3 regions of the Pseudarthrobacter sp. 902506025 genome follow, and region 2 is predicted to be linked to each of the others. Evidence: riboswitches for the same ligand, from Rfam matches in the RefSeq annotation. Region 2 holds a riboswitch; each other region holds the start of a gene.
The links. A riboswitch is a leader RNA that binds a small molecule or an ion and turns the genes downstream of it on or off. The one in region 2 is predicted to bind glycine.

Region 1 (5,559 bases), on a different contig from region 2:
TGACCCCGCCGGACGCCACCGTCCAGGACCGCACTTACGCTGACATGTCGGTGGTGGAGGAAATCGCCGGGGTGCTGACCATCAGCTCCGCGGCTGCCGGGGCGTTGGTGGAGCAGTCACGGCGGATCTGTTCCCTGCCGATGGTTTTCCAGGCGCTGGCCGCCGGCGACATGTCCTGGCAGCACGCCCGCATCGTTGCGGACGAGACCGAAGGCCTCACCCCGGAGGGCGCGCTGAAGCTGGTGGCGCATTTCTTCGACCCGGCTGCACCCCAGCGCGCCCGCGGCGCCGCCCCCGGCGAGCTCGTCCCGTCCCGGTTCCGGGCGAAGGTGCGTGGGTGGCGGGAACGCCACCACCCGGAATCGATCGAGAAGCGCCACGCCAAAAGTGCCGCTGACCGGCGGATGGAATACACCCCCGACCGGGACGGTATGGCCTGGGTCTCCCTCTACCTGCCCGGCGACACCGCCTGTGCCATCTGGAACCGGACCACCGCCACCGCCCGCGGACTCCAAGGCCCCACCGAAGAGCGCACCCTCACCCAGCTGCGCCCCGACATCGCCGCATCGCTGCTGCTGGGGGCTGGTGTGAACCACGGAGCGCGGAACACCGCCGTCCACGCCGAGGAAGACGGTCCCGGCCCCGGCGTTCAGGGCACGCAGGGTGTCACCGGGATCGGGAAGGTCCCTGCGCCGCGGGCCGACGTCCTGGTCACCGTGCCGGTGCTCGCCCTCCTCGGAGCCACCGATGAACCCGCCGCACTGGATGGCTTCGGCCCGATCCCGGCGTCCATGGCCCGCAAACTTGTCGCCGACGGGGCGGAATCGTTCTACAGGGTCCTCATCGACCCCCGCGACGGCGCACCACTGGAAATCGGCCGCAAAAACTACCGGCTCACCGAAACCATCAAACGCTGGATCAGGATGCGCGATACCAAATGCACCTTCCCCGGCTGCACCAACCGCACCCCCGACAACGAAACCGACCACCTACAAGCGTGGCAACACGGCGGCACCACTGGAACCAGTAACTTGGCCCAACTCTGCCCCAAACACCACCGGCTCAAACACCACAGCCAATGGACACCAGACCCGGCCACCAGGAATCAACCACCCGGCTGGACCTCACCCACTGGGCGCCACTACAACGCAGAACGATCCGACCCTGAACCAACCCACTGGCCGCCGGGAATCCAGCCGCCGTGGCTTCAACGGGACGTCGCTTCCCTCTGCCCTTGCCTGGAGGCCAGCCTCGAAAACCTTCCGCAGTGGGAACCAGACGACGACAGATACGTGGACCTCGACGACCTGCCGGCTGACGATCCCCTCTGGGCCGAACTCCTCGCCACGCCATTAGTACCGTCGGGATGATGGGGCCTCGGCAGTCCAAGGTTCAGTAGTCCTTGAGTCCGGAGCACGCCGCCGCTTTCTATGCGAAGGCCTCCAGCTCGACGCCCGCGGCCTCAAGTCCTGCCCGAATTTTTGCCGCCGTCTCCACGGCGCCGGGGCTGCCGCCCTGCAGTCGCAGGGAGTCCGCCTGGACGGTGACGATGGACCCGTCGATGGCCACCACTTCGCCTTTTGTGGCCAGGCGAACGGCCCGCTCAACGATGGTGTCGACGTCGTGCAGCATGGCGTCTTGCATGGACAGCGGCACCAGGGTGCCGTCGGCGTAGTAGGCGCGGTCGGCGAAGGCCTCGGTGAATACGGGGTGGCCGGCCTCCTTGGCCTGCTTCAGCAGCTCCGACCCCGGGAAGCCCAGGATGGGAAGTCCAGGATCGTAGGCGTTCACGGCCGCCACGAGTGCGGAGGCCTGCTCAGCATCATGGATCAGGGTGTCATACAGCGCACCGTGTGGCTTCACGAAGTCCACCGAGGCACCCACGGCATGTGCGACGCCGTCGAGCGCGCCCAGCTGGTACAGCACGTCGCCAAATAGCTCATCAAAGCTCATGTCCAGCGAGCGCCGGCCAAAACCGGCCATATCGCGGTACCCAAGGTGCGCACCCACGGTGACGTCAAGTTCGTAAGCCGCCCGGCAGCTGTCCAGCATGGTGACGGGATCGCCTGCGTGGAGGCCGCACGCTACGTTGACACTGGTGGCCAGCTGGAACATCGCCGGATCCCCTCCCGCGGTCCAGGAGCCGAATGATTGGCCTACATCAGCGTTTAGATCCAAGGGTGTTGCCTTCCAGGGTCAGGTTGTCCGGCCCGGCAGCTGCGGTCAGCTCCCCGGGAATGGTGTCCGGCATGGGTCCGAACGCCTCCCTGGCGTTCTGCGCCACGGCACGGCCCATCACGAGGTTACCGGCTCCGCCGACAACCGCCCCTATGCCGAAGGGGAGGGCCCGGCCGAACAGCGCAGTGCCCTGCCGTTTGAGCAGGTTCTTCAGGAAGGCGTGCTGGATCTTCTTCCGGACACTCCCGAATCCTGGGATCGAGGACTTGGACAGCATGTTCCCCCAGACGTCGGCGGGCTTGGCGCCGCCGGCTGCCTGGCCGCTGAGCGTTCCGAGCAGGGCGGTCCCTTCCTCACCAAGCATGATGGCCATGACCATGGTGCCGGCTTTCTCGGGATTGGTGAGGCGGATGCCGTGGAGCTCTGCCAGCGACGTCGCGTAGAGGGCCGTCGCCTCCAGGAAGCCGACGGTTGCGGCTGCGGAAAGTCCCAGCGACGCCACGGTTCCAACACCAGGGACGACGGCGGTGGCACCCACCAGGGCACCCCCTCCGGTCACTGCGCGCAGGTAGTCACGCTCTGCGATGCCCGCCAACTGGGCGGCTGTGGCCCGCGGATGCTTCTTCTGGAGCCGGCGGATGTAGGCCACCACCAGGGGCCGCTGGATCTGCACTGCCTTGAGGAGCATGTTGTGGACACCGGGCTTGGGTTTGCCGTCGGCATCGAACATCGCGTTGTGGGCGGTTTCCTGTGCGATCCGTACTGCGGGATTGCTGCGCCTGGCCATGGTCACCTTCATTCAAATCGACCTGCAGCGGGTAGGCTGCCGTGCTTATCCATCCTATGTGGACAAACACTAAGCATGCTGAACTTTCCGCTCCGCGTCACGGCCCACCCCAGCGGCCGGCCTTTTTAGCTGCCGGGGCCGGCCAGGTTGTTGAACGTGTAAAGGTGGATACCTTCCACTGCTTCGCCGCGCTGCAGTTCCGCGACGATGGCCTCGGAGGAGTAGCGGCCATCTTGAAGCAGGCGCCGGCCAAGGGGGCCCCTGCGGTTCAGCAGTGTGAGGGATGGGCCTACACCGATTTTCAGCGCGGCGCGGATGAGCTGCGCCCGCGGAACGGCGCCGGGCACTCCGGCCCAGACAGGCAGGCGCACCCCTTCCCGGCGCAGGGTTTGGGCGTACCACTGGATCCGTGGGGCCGAAAGGCACAGTTGCGTCACCACTGACGATGCCAGGTGCTGCTTTTCCAGCAGGGCATCAAGCATGTGCAGTTCGCTGTGGCCCGGGTGCCCTTCGGGGTAGCCCGCCACGCCGGCCCGGATCCGTCCGCCGGAGACCTCCGCGAGGTCCTCCAGCAACGGAAGGCTGCTGTCATAGGGACCGGCCGGCTCCCCCGCGTCACCGCCGACGGCGAACACTTCGGTGATGCCGGCGTCGTGGCAGTTACGGACCACGCCGGCCAGTTGCTCACGGCTTTCGATGCTTCGTGCGGCCAGGTGCGGAACAACCTCGAAGCCAAGGTAGGCAAGCTCAATGGCCGTCCGGATGGTGGGTCCCACACCCTGGCGGGGCAGGCACGTCACCGTCAGCTGCGCCCCAGGGGGCACGGCGGCCTGGATGCGGGCGGCAATACCCTCCGAGGGAATGATCTGCATCCGGACAGGCAGTACCGTACCGTACTTGCCGGCTTGTCCTTCCGCGGGAGTCGGTGCTGCGGCTGGTGCCATGAGGGATCGAATCGTCATGAGGAACTCCAGGTTCGGCCGGCCACAGGTGGCACGGCATGGATCGGGTCCCTCCCCGCTCTGTATTGGACCTGAGAGATTCCGCAAACCCATCAGGGCCTGCTTGCACCGTCGGTGAGTGCTGCCGGAGCAGCACTGCTTTCCAGAGTCGCCTCGCCGTGACGGTACATGGGCCTGAGAGATTCCTGGGGAGGATTTGCTCCTACGGCGCCTGCCCGGTGATGGCCGGGAGAACTCTCCCGCCACAGCTCGAAAGGCTGTATTCAGTAGTGGTGCCACGGCGGCCGGCGCCTGCCCCTCCGTTTGGAGGGAGTGCGGGCGCCGGCCGCGTGGATGGGCCCGCAAACTAGCGGAGGATGACCGTCCGGTTGCCGGAGAGGACAATCCGCCCTTCAGCGTGCCAGCGAACGGCATTCGTGAGCGCCTTGCATTCGGCGTCGCGGCCAACCGTGACCAGGTCCGAGGCGGAGTACGTGTGGTCCACCTCGATGACCTGCTGCGAGATGATGGGCCCTTCGTCCAGCTCCGAGTTGACGTAGTGGGCGGTGGCACCCACCGTTTTGACGCCGCGCTCGTAGGCCTGGTGATAGGGCTTCGCACCCTTGAAGCTGGGCAGGAACGAGTGGTGGATGTTGATGGCCTTCCCGCTCAGGCGGGTGGTGGCCTCGTCGCTGAGCACCTGCATGTAGCGGGCCAGCACCACCAACTCCACGGCGTAGTCGTCCACCAGGGCCAGCAGCCGCTCCTCGGCATCGGCCTTGGTTTCCGGCGTCACGGGGATGTGGTGGAACGGAACACCGTGCCACGCCGCAAGCGGTTCCAGGTCCGGATGGTTGGACACCACGGCGGCGATCTCCACGGGCAATTCACCATTGCGGGCGCGGAACAGGAGGTCGTTGAGGCAATGCTCATACTTGGAGACCATCACCAGGATGGGCTGCTTGCGTCCGTGGCGTTCCAGCCGCCAGTCCATCTGCCACTCCTGGGCCACCTGGCCGAAACCGGCCCGGAGGCGGCCAAGGTCCAGCTCACCCCGCGAGGTGACGTGGATGCGCATGAAGAACCGCCCGCTCGCCCTGTCGCCGAACTGCTTGATGTCCACGATGTAGCATTCCTGTTCCAGCAGGTATGCCGCCACCGCCTGGACAATGCCAAGGGCATCCGGGCAGTGGAACGTCAGCACGAATTCCCGGCCCGTTTCCGGATCTGCCACTGCCTGCGGCTGCCCGGCATCAGAAGTCCCAGGTTCGGATGCGCGCAGCCCGGAAGCGCGGAGCTCCTCAGCGATCACCGGTTGACCCGCTCTTCCCCCGCTTCTGCGGCGGCACCCGTACGGACAGCCTTGCCGGCTGCGGCGTCGGTGAAGTCCTGGTCGGCCTGCAGTTCAGCCTGGAACGTAGCGAAACGGGCCTGGTGTGCGGGGCGGCGGCGGAGGACGAACCATGCGGCGCCCAGCAGGATGAACCACACCGGCGTGACCAGCAGGGCCACCAGGGTGTCCGGCTGGGTGGTGAGGGTCCAGATCACGAAGGCGAAGAAGGCGAAGACCACCCAGACCATGGCAACACCACCTGGCATCTTGAACTTCGATGCTTCATGCAGGTGCGGCCGGCGGCGGCGGAAGGCGATGTA
Region 2 (5,559 bases):
GGAGATCGGCAGGACGCCGGCCGAACCGAAGCGGGAAGCCGAGATCGCGACCCCGTGGCCTTCCTCATGCGTTGCCTTGTTGGCGTCGCCGGGCATGAAGGGCGCCAGGTGTGCCTTGGCTGCCACGGGCCCGACGCCGGGTCCGCCGCCGCCGTGGGGGATGCAGAAGGTCTTGTGGAGGTTGAGGTGGGAGACGTCGCCGCCGAACTTGCCGGGCTGGGCCAGTCCCACCAGGGCGTTCAGGTTGGCGCCGTCGATGTAGACCTGGCCGGCCGCCGCGTGCACGGCGTCGCAGACCTCACGGACGTCCCCGTCATAGACGCCGTGGGTGGACGGGTACGTGATCATGATGCAGGACAGGACGTCCTTGTTCGCTTCGATCTTGGCCGTCAGGTCATCGTGGTTGATGGTGCCGTCAGCGGCCGTGGCAACGACGACGACCTTCATGCCGGCCAGGACGGCGGAGGCGGCGTTGGTGCCGTGGGCGGAGGCGGGGATCAGGCAGACGTTGCGCTGCTCTTCCCCGCGGGAGTGGTGGTAGCCGCGGATGGCCAGCAGGCCGGCGAGCTCGCCCTGGGATCCGGCATTGGGCTGGATGGACACCTGGTCGTACCCGGTGATCGCGGTCAGGTCCGCCTCCAGGTCGGCAATCAGTTCACGCCAGCCTTCGGTCTGGGAGTCCGGGGCGAAGGGGTGGATGGAGGCGAATTCCGGCCAGGAGATGGCTTCCATCTCGGCGGTGGCGTTCAGCTTCATGGTGCACGAGCCCAGCGGGATCATGGTGCGGTCCAGCGCCAGGTCCCGGTCCGACAGCTTCCGGATGTAGCGCAGCAGCTGGGTTTCGGACCGGTGCGTGTTGAACACCGGGTGCTGCAGGTAGTCGGAGGAACGTCCGACGGCGGCCTCCAGTCCGAAGCCTTCAGCCGCGGCAACGGAGGCCCCAAAGACATCCGCGACGTCGGCGACGATGGCCGCCGTCGTGGTTTCATCGAGCGAGATGCCCACGGTATCGGCGTCGATGGAACGCAGGTTGATGCCGCGCGCTTCGGCATCCGCGACAAGCGCGGCAGCGCGTCCGGGGACGCGGACGGTAAGGGTGTCGAAGAAGCTCGTGTGCAGCACCTCCACACCGGCAGCTGCCAGCGAGGCCGCCAGCACCCGGGCGTGGCCGTGCGTCGTTTCCGCAATCGCCTTCAGCCCGTCGGGGCCGTGGTAGACGGCGTACATCGAGGAGACGATGGCCAGCAGGGCCTGCGCGGTGCAGATGTTGGACGTGGCCTTTTCACGGCGGATGTGCTGCTCGCGGGTCTGCAGCGCCAGGCGGTACGCGGGCACCCCTGCGTCGTCCTTGGACACACCCACCAGGCGGCCGGGCAGCGACCGCTCCAGGCCCTTGCGGACAGCCATGTAGGCGGCGTGCGGGCCGCCGAAGAACAACGGCACCCCGAAGCGCTGGGTGGAGCCCACGGCGATGTCGGCGCCCTGCTCGCCCGGAGGAGTGATCAGGGTCAGTGCCAGCAGGTCAGCGGCCACGGTGACCAGCGCGCCGCGGTCCTTCGCCGCCGCAATAGTGGCGGACTGGTCCCAGACCCGGCCGGAGGCACCGGGCTGCTGGAGCACGATGCCGTTGATGTCGCCGTCGGGCAGGCCGTTGGACAGGTCGGCGACCTCAACCTCGAAGCCGAGCGCCTCGGCGCGGCCCTTGACGATGGCGATGGTCTGCGGCAGCACGTCGATGTCCAGGACAGTCTTGCCGTCCGCTGCAGGCTTGGTCTTGTTGGAGCGGCGCATCAGCAGCACGGCCTCGGCCACGGCGGTGGCTTCATCGAGCAGGGACGCGTTGGCGATGGGCAGGCCCACCAGGTCCTGGACCATGGTCTGGAAATTCAGGAGTGCCTCGAGCCGGCCCTGGGAAATCTCGGGCTGGTACGGGGTGTAGGCGGTGTACCAGGCCGGGGCCTCGAGGATGTTCCGGCGGATCACGGCAGGGGTGATGGTGTCGTAGTAGCCCTGGCCGATCAGTTGCACGGCCGTCTTGTTCTTGGCGGCGAGCCTGCGCAGCTCCGCAAGGACTTCAACTTCGCTGAGGGCATCCTGCAGGCGGAGGGCTGTTTCCTGGCGGATGACTTTGGGTACGGCGGTGTCCACCAGGGAATCGACCGTGCCGTAACCAACGGCTTTGAGCATGGCGTCGACGTCGTCCTGGCGGCGTGCGCCAATGTGGCGGTCTACGAAGGTGGTGGAGGCTGGGGTAACCGACACGAAGGAACTCCATTTATTCAGGCGGCGAAGGGTACGCCACAGCTATTCGGGTCCCTCCCCGCTCTGTATTGGACCTGAGAGTTTCCGCGTTGCCTGCCTGGGCAGGACCCGCTTGCACCGTCGGTGAGCACAACAGCCGTTTCGCTTCCCCCAAGGGAGGCCGGACAACTGCCTGCTGCTTTCCAGAGGTGCCTCGCCGCGGCGGTACAGGGGCCTGCGAGATTCCTGGGGAGGATTTGCTCCTACGGCGCCTGCCTGTACTTCCGGCAGAACTCTCCCGCCGCAGATCAAAGGCTATTCATTTGTTGATGATGACGGCCGGTGACAGCCCTCACAACTCTCCATTGTCCTACGCCACAAGCCCTCCCGGCAAATGGAAAACTACCTGCGGAGCCGTTCCAAAGCAGCCAGGAGTTCCTCCACATCGGCGGCCGCTCCGCCTTCCGGCGCAGGGCCCACCGAAAGCATGGCATTGAAGTACAACCCGTCACCCATATACAGGACAGCCTTGGCCAGGCCGTGCCCCACATCTGCTGCGATCTCGTCCAGCCACCGCTGCTGGATGGCGGCGAACCGGCGGCGGGTCTCTTCATGTGCCACCTCGGCAAGCCGCGTGGCAGCCACGATGACCCGGTCAAGCGGAGTATCCGCCCAGACGGAGGAGCGGATGAAATACGCGGCAGCACCTTCGCTGGCGGAAGCCATCGCGTCGGCGTCCGCCTTGGCCAGGCCTTCCAGGCGGTCAAGCAGCACGGAGATGAGCGCTTCCTTATTGGGAAAGTGATAGAGGAGGCCACCTTTGGACACCCCGGCCTTCCGGGCTACGGCATCGAGGGTTGCAGCGCGCTCCCCCACGTCGATCAGCAGGGACTCGAAGGCGTCAAGGACCGCATCACGGGCTACAGGCTTTCGGGGCATGCCTTCCATCATGCCCTCCACCGGCAGGGAAGAAGGAATGCCCGCGTTTTCAAACTGTACCGTCCAGACGGTACAGTTATTGCATGACGACTTCCATCAGCCCGGCCCCCACCCAAAGGGACAGCACCGCCGCGCGGCCTCCGTGGCGGGATTGGCTTGCGCTGGGGCTGCTGATGTTTCCCGTGCTGCTGGTGGCAGTGGACAACACTGCCCTGACGTTTGCCCTGCCCGCCATCGCACGTGCCCTGGAACCGACCGGCCTGCAGCTGCTGTGGATCGTGGACTCCTATCCGCTGGTCCTGGCCGGGCTGCTGGTGTCAATGGGAAGCCTCGGCGACCGGATTGGGCGGCGGCGGCTGCTGGTCATCGGCAGCCTGGGCTTCGCCGGACTGTCCGCCGCCACGGCCTTCGCGCCCACCCCGGAGTGGCTGATCGCCGGCCGCGCGGCGCTCGGGTTCTTCGGCGCCATGCTGATGCCGTCCACCCTGTCGCTGATCCGCAATATATTCCCGGAACCCAACCGCCGGCGGCTTGCAGTGGCCATCTGGGCGGCCGGATTCTCCGGCGGCGCCGCCCTGGGCCCCATCCTGGGTGGATGGCTGGTGGAGCACTTCTGGTGGGGCGCCGTTTTCCTGGTGGCCGTGCCGCTCATGCTGCCCCTGCTGGCGCTGGGGCCGGCCTTCATTCCGGAATCAAAGGATCCCGCGCCGGGCAGGGTGGATATCCCAAGCGTCCTGCTCTCCATGCTGGTCATGGTGCCCGTGGTGTACGGCATCAAGTCAGTAGCCACCGAAGGCCCGGGCACGGCCGGGCTGGGCAGCATCGCCTTTGGCGTGGCCATGGGGATCGTGTTCGTGCGCCGCCAGCAACGCCTGGAATACCCGCTGCTGGACATGTCGCTGTTCCGGAACAGGGTGTTCAGCATGGCCATCAGCGCCAACATCCTGGCCCTGTTTTCCTTCAACGGATTTATCCTTTTCCTTGCCCAGCACCTCCAACTCCTGGAGGGGATGACGCCGTCCGCGGCGGGCATTGCCATGCTTCCGGCACTGGCAGCCACAGTGGCGGCAGGCCTGGTGGTAGTCCCGCTGGTCCGGAAGGTCCGCCCGGGGTACGTAGTGGCCGCCGGCCTGTCCTTCAGCGCCGTCGGCTACAGCATGGTGGCCTTCGGAAACCACGACGGCGGGCCTTCCCTGCTGCTGGCAGCACTGCTGGCCCTGGCGCTGGGCGTCGGCACGGCGGAAACCATCTCGAACGACCTCATCCTCGGCTCGGCCCCGCCGGCGAAATCAGGCGCTGCGGCGGCGATTTCCGAGACTGGCTACGAGGTGGGCTCGCTGCTGGGGACTGCAGTGCTGGGCTCCATCCTGACCGCGTCCTACCAGCAGAACCTGCGGTTGCCGGCGGGGCTGGAGGCCATGCTGCCCGGAGCCTCACTGCACAACGCCGGGGAAACGCTGGCCGGCGCGGTGGAGGCGGCCGGCCTGCTGCCCGAATCAGTCGCGGGGGCAGTCCGGGATGCCGCGGCCGCCGCGTTCGATTCCGGCGTGCACATCACGGCCGCAATTGGGCTGGCACTAATGGCGACGGCGGCAGTGCTCGCCGCCGTCGTGCTTAGGAAAGTTCCCAAAGCGGCCTAGCAGTACAACGGCAGTGCTGTCCGGGGCAAAAAGAAAGCGTCCTGCGCCGGGGCAACCCCGGCGCAGGACGCCCTCGGTGGACTGTCCGCTACTTGGAATCGGCCGGGGTGACCTTGGCGGTGGGCTTCATGTTTTCCGCCTGCACCATCCAGGCGAACTGCTCCAGCCGGGCGATGAACTCGTGCAGGAGGTCCGCGGAGGTGGGGTCTTCCTCATCCACTTCGTCGTGGACCTTGCGCATGGTGCCAACGGCAGCTTCCATGGCGGCGACGATCCGCTCGATCGCGTCCTTAGTGCTGATCAGGCCGTCAGGGAACTGGGCCAGGCTGGTGGTCCCGGCCACGGTGGAGCTGCGGCCGTCCGGAAGCGCGTGCAGGGCACGCATGCGCTCGGCGGTGTCGTCGGCGAACTGGCGGGCGGCGTCGACGATCTCATCGAGCTGCAGGTGGAGGTCGCGGAAGTTGGTGCCCACGATGTTCCAGTGCGCCTGCTTGCCCTGGATATGGAGCTCGATCAGGTCCGCCAGGACGGCCTGCAGGTTGTTGGTCAGTGTCGGTGAAGCTTTCATGCGTCCTCCTCAATTGGTCCAGTACGGCAGACGCTACCAGCCGTGGACGGCGCGGCGGCAGGGCCAAAGACAATTTCTCAGTGAGCTTACTAATTTCGAAAACCAGTCATAAACGAATGTGATTCATATTGCGTCTTGCATCACACGCCCGCCACCCCCATACTAAATGAA
Region 3 (5,559 bases), on a different contig from region 2:
GTTTCCTTAAGTTTGGGGTTCAAAAATGCGGGAGCGCCGGTGCTATTTCTGACGCTTGTAAAAGGGCAGTGCGACGACTTCGAAGGGCTCGGCCTTGCCGCGCAGGTCCACGTCCAGTGCGGTGCCCAGCTCAGCGTGCTCGACGTCGACGTAGGCCAGTGCCACGGGGTAGCCAAGGGTGGGGCTCGGCTGGCCCGAGGTCACCTCGCCCACCACGTTTCCGTCTTTCAGGACGGGGTAGCCGCCACGGCCGGCACGGCGGCCGTGCCCTTTCAGGCCAACGAGTTTGCGCTTGGGGCCGGCTTCCTTGGCTGCCTCGAGTGCGGCCCGTCCCACGAAGTCGCCTTCCTTGGACTTGAGGGCAACTACGGGGCCAAGGCCGGCGTCGAACGGCGAACGCTCCAGCGAGAGCTCGTTGCCGTACAGCGGCATGCCCGCTTCAAGGCGAAGCGAATCGCGGGATGCGAGGCCGCAGGGGACAATGCCGAACTCTTCTCCGGCCTGGGCCACGGACTCCCACAGGGAAGCGGCGCCTTCGTTCGGGAGGAAGAGTTCAAAGCCGTCTTCACCGGTGTAGCCGGTGCGGGCCAGGATGACATCGTGGCCGGCCACGGTGACTTCGTTGAACGCGTAGTACTTCAGGTCGGTGACCAAGGCGTGCTGGGACTCGTCCGTGAGCTTGAGCAGGATGGCCTCGGCCTTGGGTCCCTGGACTGCGACGAGCGAGGTTGCCGCCGAAGCGTCCTCCACCGTCACGTCGAAGGCGGCAGCGCGTTCGGCGAGTGCGGCCGCCACGGTGGGGGCGTTGCCGGCGTTGGGAACCACCAGGTACTTCTCATCGCCGAAACGGTACGTGATGAGGTCGTCGATGATGCCGCCGTCTTCATTGCAGATCAGCGAGTACTTGGCCTTGCCGTCCGCGATGGCGGACAGTTTGCCCACCAGGGCGTAGTCCAGGAAGGCGCCGGCCTGCGGTCCGGTGACCCACACTTCGCCCATGTGGGAGAGGTCGAACAGGCCGGCAGCGTTGCGGACGGCGTGGTGCTCGGCCAGTTCGGAGCTGTATTTGAGCGGCATCTGCCAGCCACCAAAGTCGGTGAAGGAGGCGCCAAGCTTCTTGTGCTCTTCGTAAAAAGCCGTGTAGTTCTCAGTCATGGGGGATCCTTAGTTTTCGAACTCGGACAGCGGCGGGCAGGAGCAGATCAGGTTCCGGTCTCCACCGGCGCCGTCGATCCGGCCCACCGGCGGGAAGTACTTGTCCTGCTTGAGGTGGTGGACGGGGAAGACGGCCTGCTCGCGGCTGTACTGGCGGGTCCATTCGGAGTTCGCGACGGCGGACGCTGTGTGGGGTGCGCGGCGCAGGGGTGAGTCCGCCACGGCGAAGTCGCCGTTGGCCACCTGGTCGATTTCCTTGCGGATGGTGATCATGGCTTCGATGAAGCGGTCGATCTCGGCCAGGTCCTCGGACTCGGTGGGCTCCACCATCAGGGTGCCTGCCACCGGGAAGGCCAGGGTGGGGGCGTGGAAGCCGAAGTCGATGAGGCGCTTGGCCACATCCTCCGCGGTAACGCCCGTCTTCGCAGTCAGGTCGCGCAGGTCCAGGATGCATTCGTGCGCCACGAGCCCGCCTTCACCGGTGTACAGCACCGGGAAGTACTCGTTCAGGCGCACGGCAACATAGTTCGCTGCGAGCAGGGCTGCCTTGGTGGCCTCGGTCAGGCCCTCGCCGCCCATGAGCTTCACGTACGCCCAGGAGATCGGCAGGACACCGGCGGAACCGAAGTTCGAGGCACTGATGGCCACGCCGTGGCCTTCCTCATGCGCTGCCTTGTTGGCGTCGCCGGGCATGAACGGCGCCAGATGGGCCTTGGCCGCAACAGGTCCGACGCCGGGTCCGCCGCCGCCGTGCGGGATGCAGAAGGTCTTGTGCAGGTTCAGGTGGGAGACGTCGCCGCCGAACTTGCCGGGCTGGGCCAGGCCCACCAGGGCGTTCAGGTTGGCACCGTCAACGTAGACCTGGCCGCCGGCAGCATGGACAGCCTCGCAGATCTCGGTCACGTCCGCGTCGTAGACGCCGTGGGTGGACGGGTAGGTGATCATGATCGCCGAGAGGACGTCCTTGTTCGCCTCGATCTTCGCGTACAGGTCCTCGTGGTCGATCGTGCCGTCCGCGGCGGTGGCCACGACGACGACCTTCATGCCGGCCAGGACGGCAGAGGCGGCGTTGGTGCCGTGGGCGGAAGCGGGGATCAGGCAGACGTTGCGCTGGGTATCGCCGTTGGCGCGGTGGTAGCCGCGGATGGCCAGCAGGCCGGCGAGCTCGCCCTGGGATCCGGCGTTCGGCTGGAGGGACACCTGGTCGTAGCCGGTGATTTCCGCCAGGTCGGCTTCCAGGCCACTGATCAGCTCACGCCAGCCTTCGGTCTGGGAGTCCGGGGCGAACGGGTGGATGGAGGCGAACTCCGGCCAGGAAATGGCTTCCATCTCGGCGGTGGCGTTCAGCTTCATGGTGCACGAGCCCAGCGGGATCATGGTGCGGTCCAGCGCCAGGTCCCGGTCCGACAGCCTGCGGATGTAGCGCAGCAACTGGGTTTCGGACCGGTGGGTGTTGAACACCGGGTGCTGCATGTACTCGGAGGTGCGGAGCACCTCTGCGGGCAGGTCGAAGCCCTCAGCGTCCACTACCGGGCCGGCTCCAAAGGCGACGGCGATCGCGGAGAGGATTTCCGGCGTCGTGGTTTCATCCACGGACACGCCGATGGTGTCGGCGTCGATGTGGCGCAGGTTGATGCCGCGTGCTTCGGCAGCGGTGATGACCTTGGCGGCCTTGCCCGGGACGGAGACCGTGACCGTATCGAAGAACGCCTCGGCGGCCAGTTCCCGGCCTGCGATCTTGAGCGTGGTGGCGAGGGCGCGGGCGTTGTTGTGGACGCGCTCGGCGATGGCCTTCAGTCCGTCGGGGCCGTGGTAGACGGCGTAGAAGGAGGAGACGATGGCCAGCAGGGCCTGCGCGGTGCAGATGTTGGATGTCGCCTTTTCGCGGCGGATGTGCTGCTCGCGGGTCTGCAGCGCCAAGCGGTACGCCGGGAGGCCGGCGTCATCCTTGGATACGCCCACCAGGCGGCCCGGCATGGAACGCTCCAGGCCCTTGCGCACCGCCATGTAGGCGGCGTGCGGGCCGCCGAAGAACAACGGCACCCCGAAGCGCTGGGTGGAGCCGACGGCGATGTCGGCGCCCTGCTCGCCCGGAGGAGTGATCAGGGTCAGTGCAAGCAGGTCAGCGGCCACGGTGACCAATGCGCCGCGCTCCTTCGCCGCCGCAATAGTGGCGGACTGGTCCCAGACCCGCCCGGAGGCACCGGGCTGCTGGAGCACGATGCCGTTGATGTCGCCGTCGGGCAGGCCGTTGGACAGGTCGGTGACCTCAACTTCGAAGCCCAGCGCCTCGGCGCGGCCCTTGACGATGGCGATGGTCTGCGGCAGCACGTCGGCGTCCAGGACGGTCTTGCCGTCGCGGGCGTCCTTGTTCTTGTTGGCGCGGCGCATCATCAGCACGGCCTCGGCCACGGCGGTGGCTTCATCCAGCAACGAGGCGTTGGCGATGGGCAGGCCCACCAGGTCCTGGACCATGGTCTGGAAATTCAGGAGTGCCTCGAGCCGGCCCTGGGAAATCTCGGGCTGGTACGGGGTGTACGCGGTGTACCAGGCCGGGGCCTCCAGGACATTCCGGCGGATGACGGCGGGCGTGATGGTGTCGTAGTAGCCCTGGCCGATCATTTGCACGGCGGTCTTGTTCTTGGCGGCGAGCCTGCGCAGCTCCGCTAGGACCTCAACCTCGCTTAGCGCGTCCTTGAGCGCAAGGGGCTTGGACTGGCGGATTGAGTTGGGAACGGCGATGTCCACCAGTCCATCAACGCTGTCGTAGCCAACGGCCTTGAGCATGGTGTCCACGTCAGCCTGGCGGCGTGCACCGATATGCCGGTCTGCAAAGGCAGACGGAAGGGATTGAATCGTCATGAGGAACTCCAGGTTCGGCCGGCCACGGGTGGCACGGCATGGATCGGGTCCCTCCCCGCTCTGTATTGGACCTGAGAGATTCCGCAAACCCATCAGGGCCTGCTTGCACCGTCGGTGAGTGCTGCCGGAGCAGCACTGCTTTCCAGAGTCGCCTCGCCGTGACGGTACATGGGCCTGAGAGATTCCTGGGGAGGATTTGCTCCTACGGCGCCTGCCCGGTGATGGCCGGGAGAACTCTCCCGCCACAGCTCGAAAGGCTTATTGAAATGTGGGTGATTCGGCTCACAGGTTACAGGCAAAGCGAAGCGGGGGGCAAATCGGTCCGTCATGACTTGGGGCTCAAGAGCGTTAGGTGGATGGCGTAACGCCGGGCTTGACTTTTGTTCGTGACGGACGCCACACTGAACCCCGTGATCCGGCCGGACAGCGGAACTGGCCCAAAGACGCTGGGCGCTCTGTTCGCCGGCCGGGATCACCGGAGGCCCCACTCTCCATTCTGCGCATTACCGCGCCTGGGATGGATGCCCCCCGACAACTGAACACTGATTTACCAAGCAAACGCTTTTGACCTGCGGCGGGAGAGCCCTGCCGGTACGTTCAGCAGGCGCCGTAGGAGCAAACCCTCCCCAGGAAACTCTCAGGCCCACGTACCGCCGCGGTGAGGCAACTCTGGAAAGCAGCCGGGCCCTGTCCTGGCTCACCGACGGTGCAAGCACGCCCATTTCGGCGTGTGGAAACTCTCAGGTCCCAGACAGAGCGGGGAGGAAATCCAATCTTTGCGACACCCCGGGTGCCGCTCGAACGATGGAGTTCCTCAATGACGACCCATTCCCCGACGTCCCCCGGCGGCGGAGCCCCGCACCTGGAGCGGCAGCTCAGCAACCGCCACATCCAACTGATCGCCATCGGCGGTGCAATCGGCACCGGCCTGTTCATGGGCTCCGGCAAGACCATCTCGGCGGCCGGCCCATCAGTGATCTTCGTGTACATGATCATCGGCTTCATGCTGTTCTTCGTCATGCGTGCCATGGGTGAACTGCTGCTCAGCAACCTCAACTACAAGTCCTTCAGCGACTTTGCCGCCGACCTGCTGGGTCCGTGGGCCGGCTTCTTTACGGGCTGGACCTACTGGTTCTGCTGGGTCATCACCGGCATCGCCGATGTCATCGCCATCGCCGGCTACTCCCGTGAACTGTGGCCCGGGGTGCCCCTGTGGATTCCCGGCCTGGCCACCGTGGCCATCCTGCTCCTGCTGAACCTCACCACGGTGAAGGCGTTCGGCGAGACGGAGTTCTGGTTCGCACTCATCAAGATCATTGCCATCGCCGCGCTGATCATCGTTGGCCTGTTCATGATCTTCACCGGTTTCCAGTCCGACGCAGGCCCTGCCACCTTCACCAACCTGTGGAGCCACGGCGGATTCTTCCCGAACGAGTTCATGGGCTTCGTGGCCGGCTTCCAGATCGCCGTCTTCGCCTTCGTGGGCATCGAGCTGGTGGGCACCACGGCGGCCGAGGCCAAGAACCCGGAGCGGAACCTGCC

Region 1: linked by a shared signal. The riboswitch ahead of AB0280_RS21380 (methylenetetrahydrofolate reductase) and the one ahead of gcvP (aminomethyl-transferring glycine dehydrogenase) in region 2 are both predicted to bind glycine.
Region 3: linked by a shared signal. The riboswitch ahead of gcvP (aminomethyl-transferring glycine dehydrogenase) and the one ahead of gcvP (aminomethyl-transferring glycine dehydrogenase) in region 2 are both predicted to bind glycine.

The regions. Positions count from the first base shown of each region.
Region 1 is NZ_JBFBKW010000020.1:15,543-21,101, forward strand. Features, by position in the region: gene AB0280_RS21365 (HNH endonuclease signature motif containing protein) at 1-1,370, shown strand, start outside; gene AB0280_RS21370 (LamB/YcsF family protein) at 1,429-2,178, opposite strand; gene AB0280_RS21375 (hypothetical protein) at 2,162-2,965, opposite strand; gene AB0280_RS21380 (methylenetetrahydrofolate reductase) at 3,091-3,927, opposite strand; glycine riboswitch at 4,080-4,179, opposite strand; gene purU (formyltetrahydrofolate deformylase) at 4,274-5,140, opposite strand; gene cycA (D-serine/D-alanine/glycine transporter) at 5,215-5,559, opposite strand, start outside.
Region 2 is NZ_JBFBKW010000012.1:118,807-124,365, forward strand. Features, by position in the region: gene gcvP (aminomethyl-transferring glycine dehydrogenase) at 1-2,262, opposite strand, end outside; glycine riboswitch at 2,455-2,552, opposite strand; gene AB0280_RS18890 (TetR/AcrR family transcriptional regulator) at 2,644-3,180, opposite strand; gene AB0280_RS18895 (MFS transporter) at 3,264-4,820, shown strand; gene AB0280_RS18900 (Dps family protein) at 4,909-5,388, opposite strand.
Region 3 is NZ_JBFBKW010000020.1:21,544-27,102, reverse strand. Features, by position in the region: gene gcvT (glycine cleavage system aminomethyltransferase GcvT) at 43-1,155, opposite strand; gene gcvP (aminomethyl-transferring glycine dehydrogenase) at 1,165-4,017, opposite strand; glycine riboswitch at 4,170-4,269, opposite strand; glycine riboswitch at 4,583-4,680, shown strand; gene cycA (D-serine/D-alanine/glycine transporter) at 4,835-5,559, shown strand, end outside.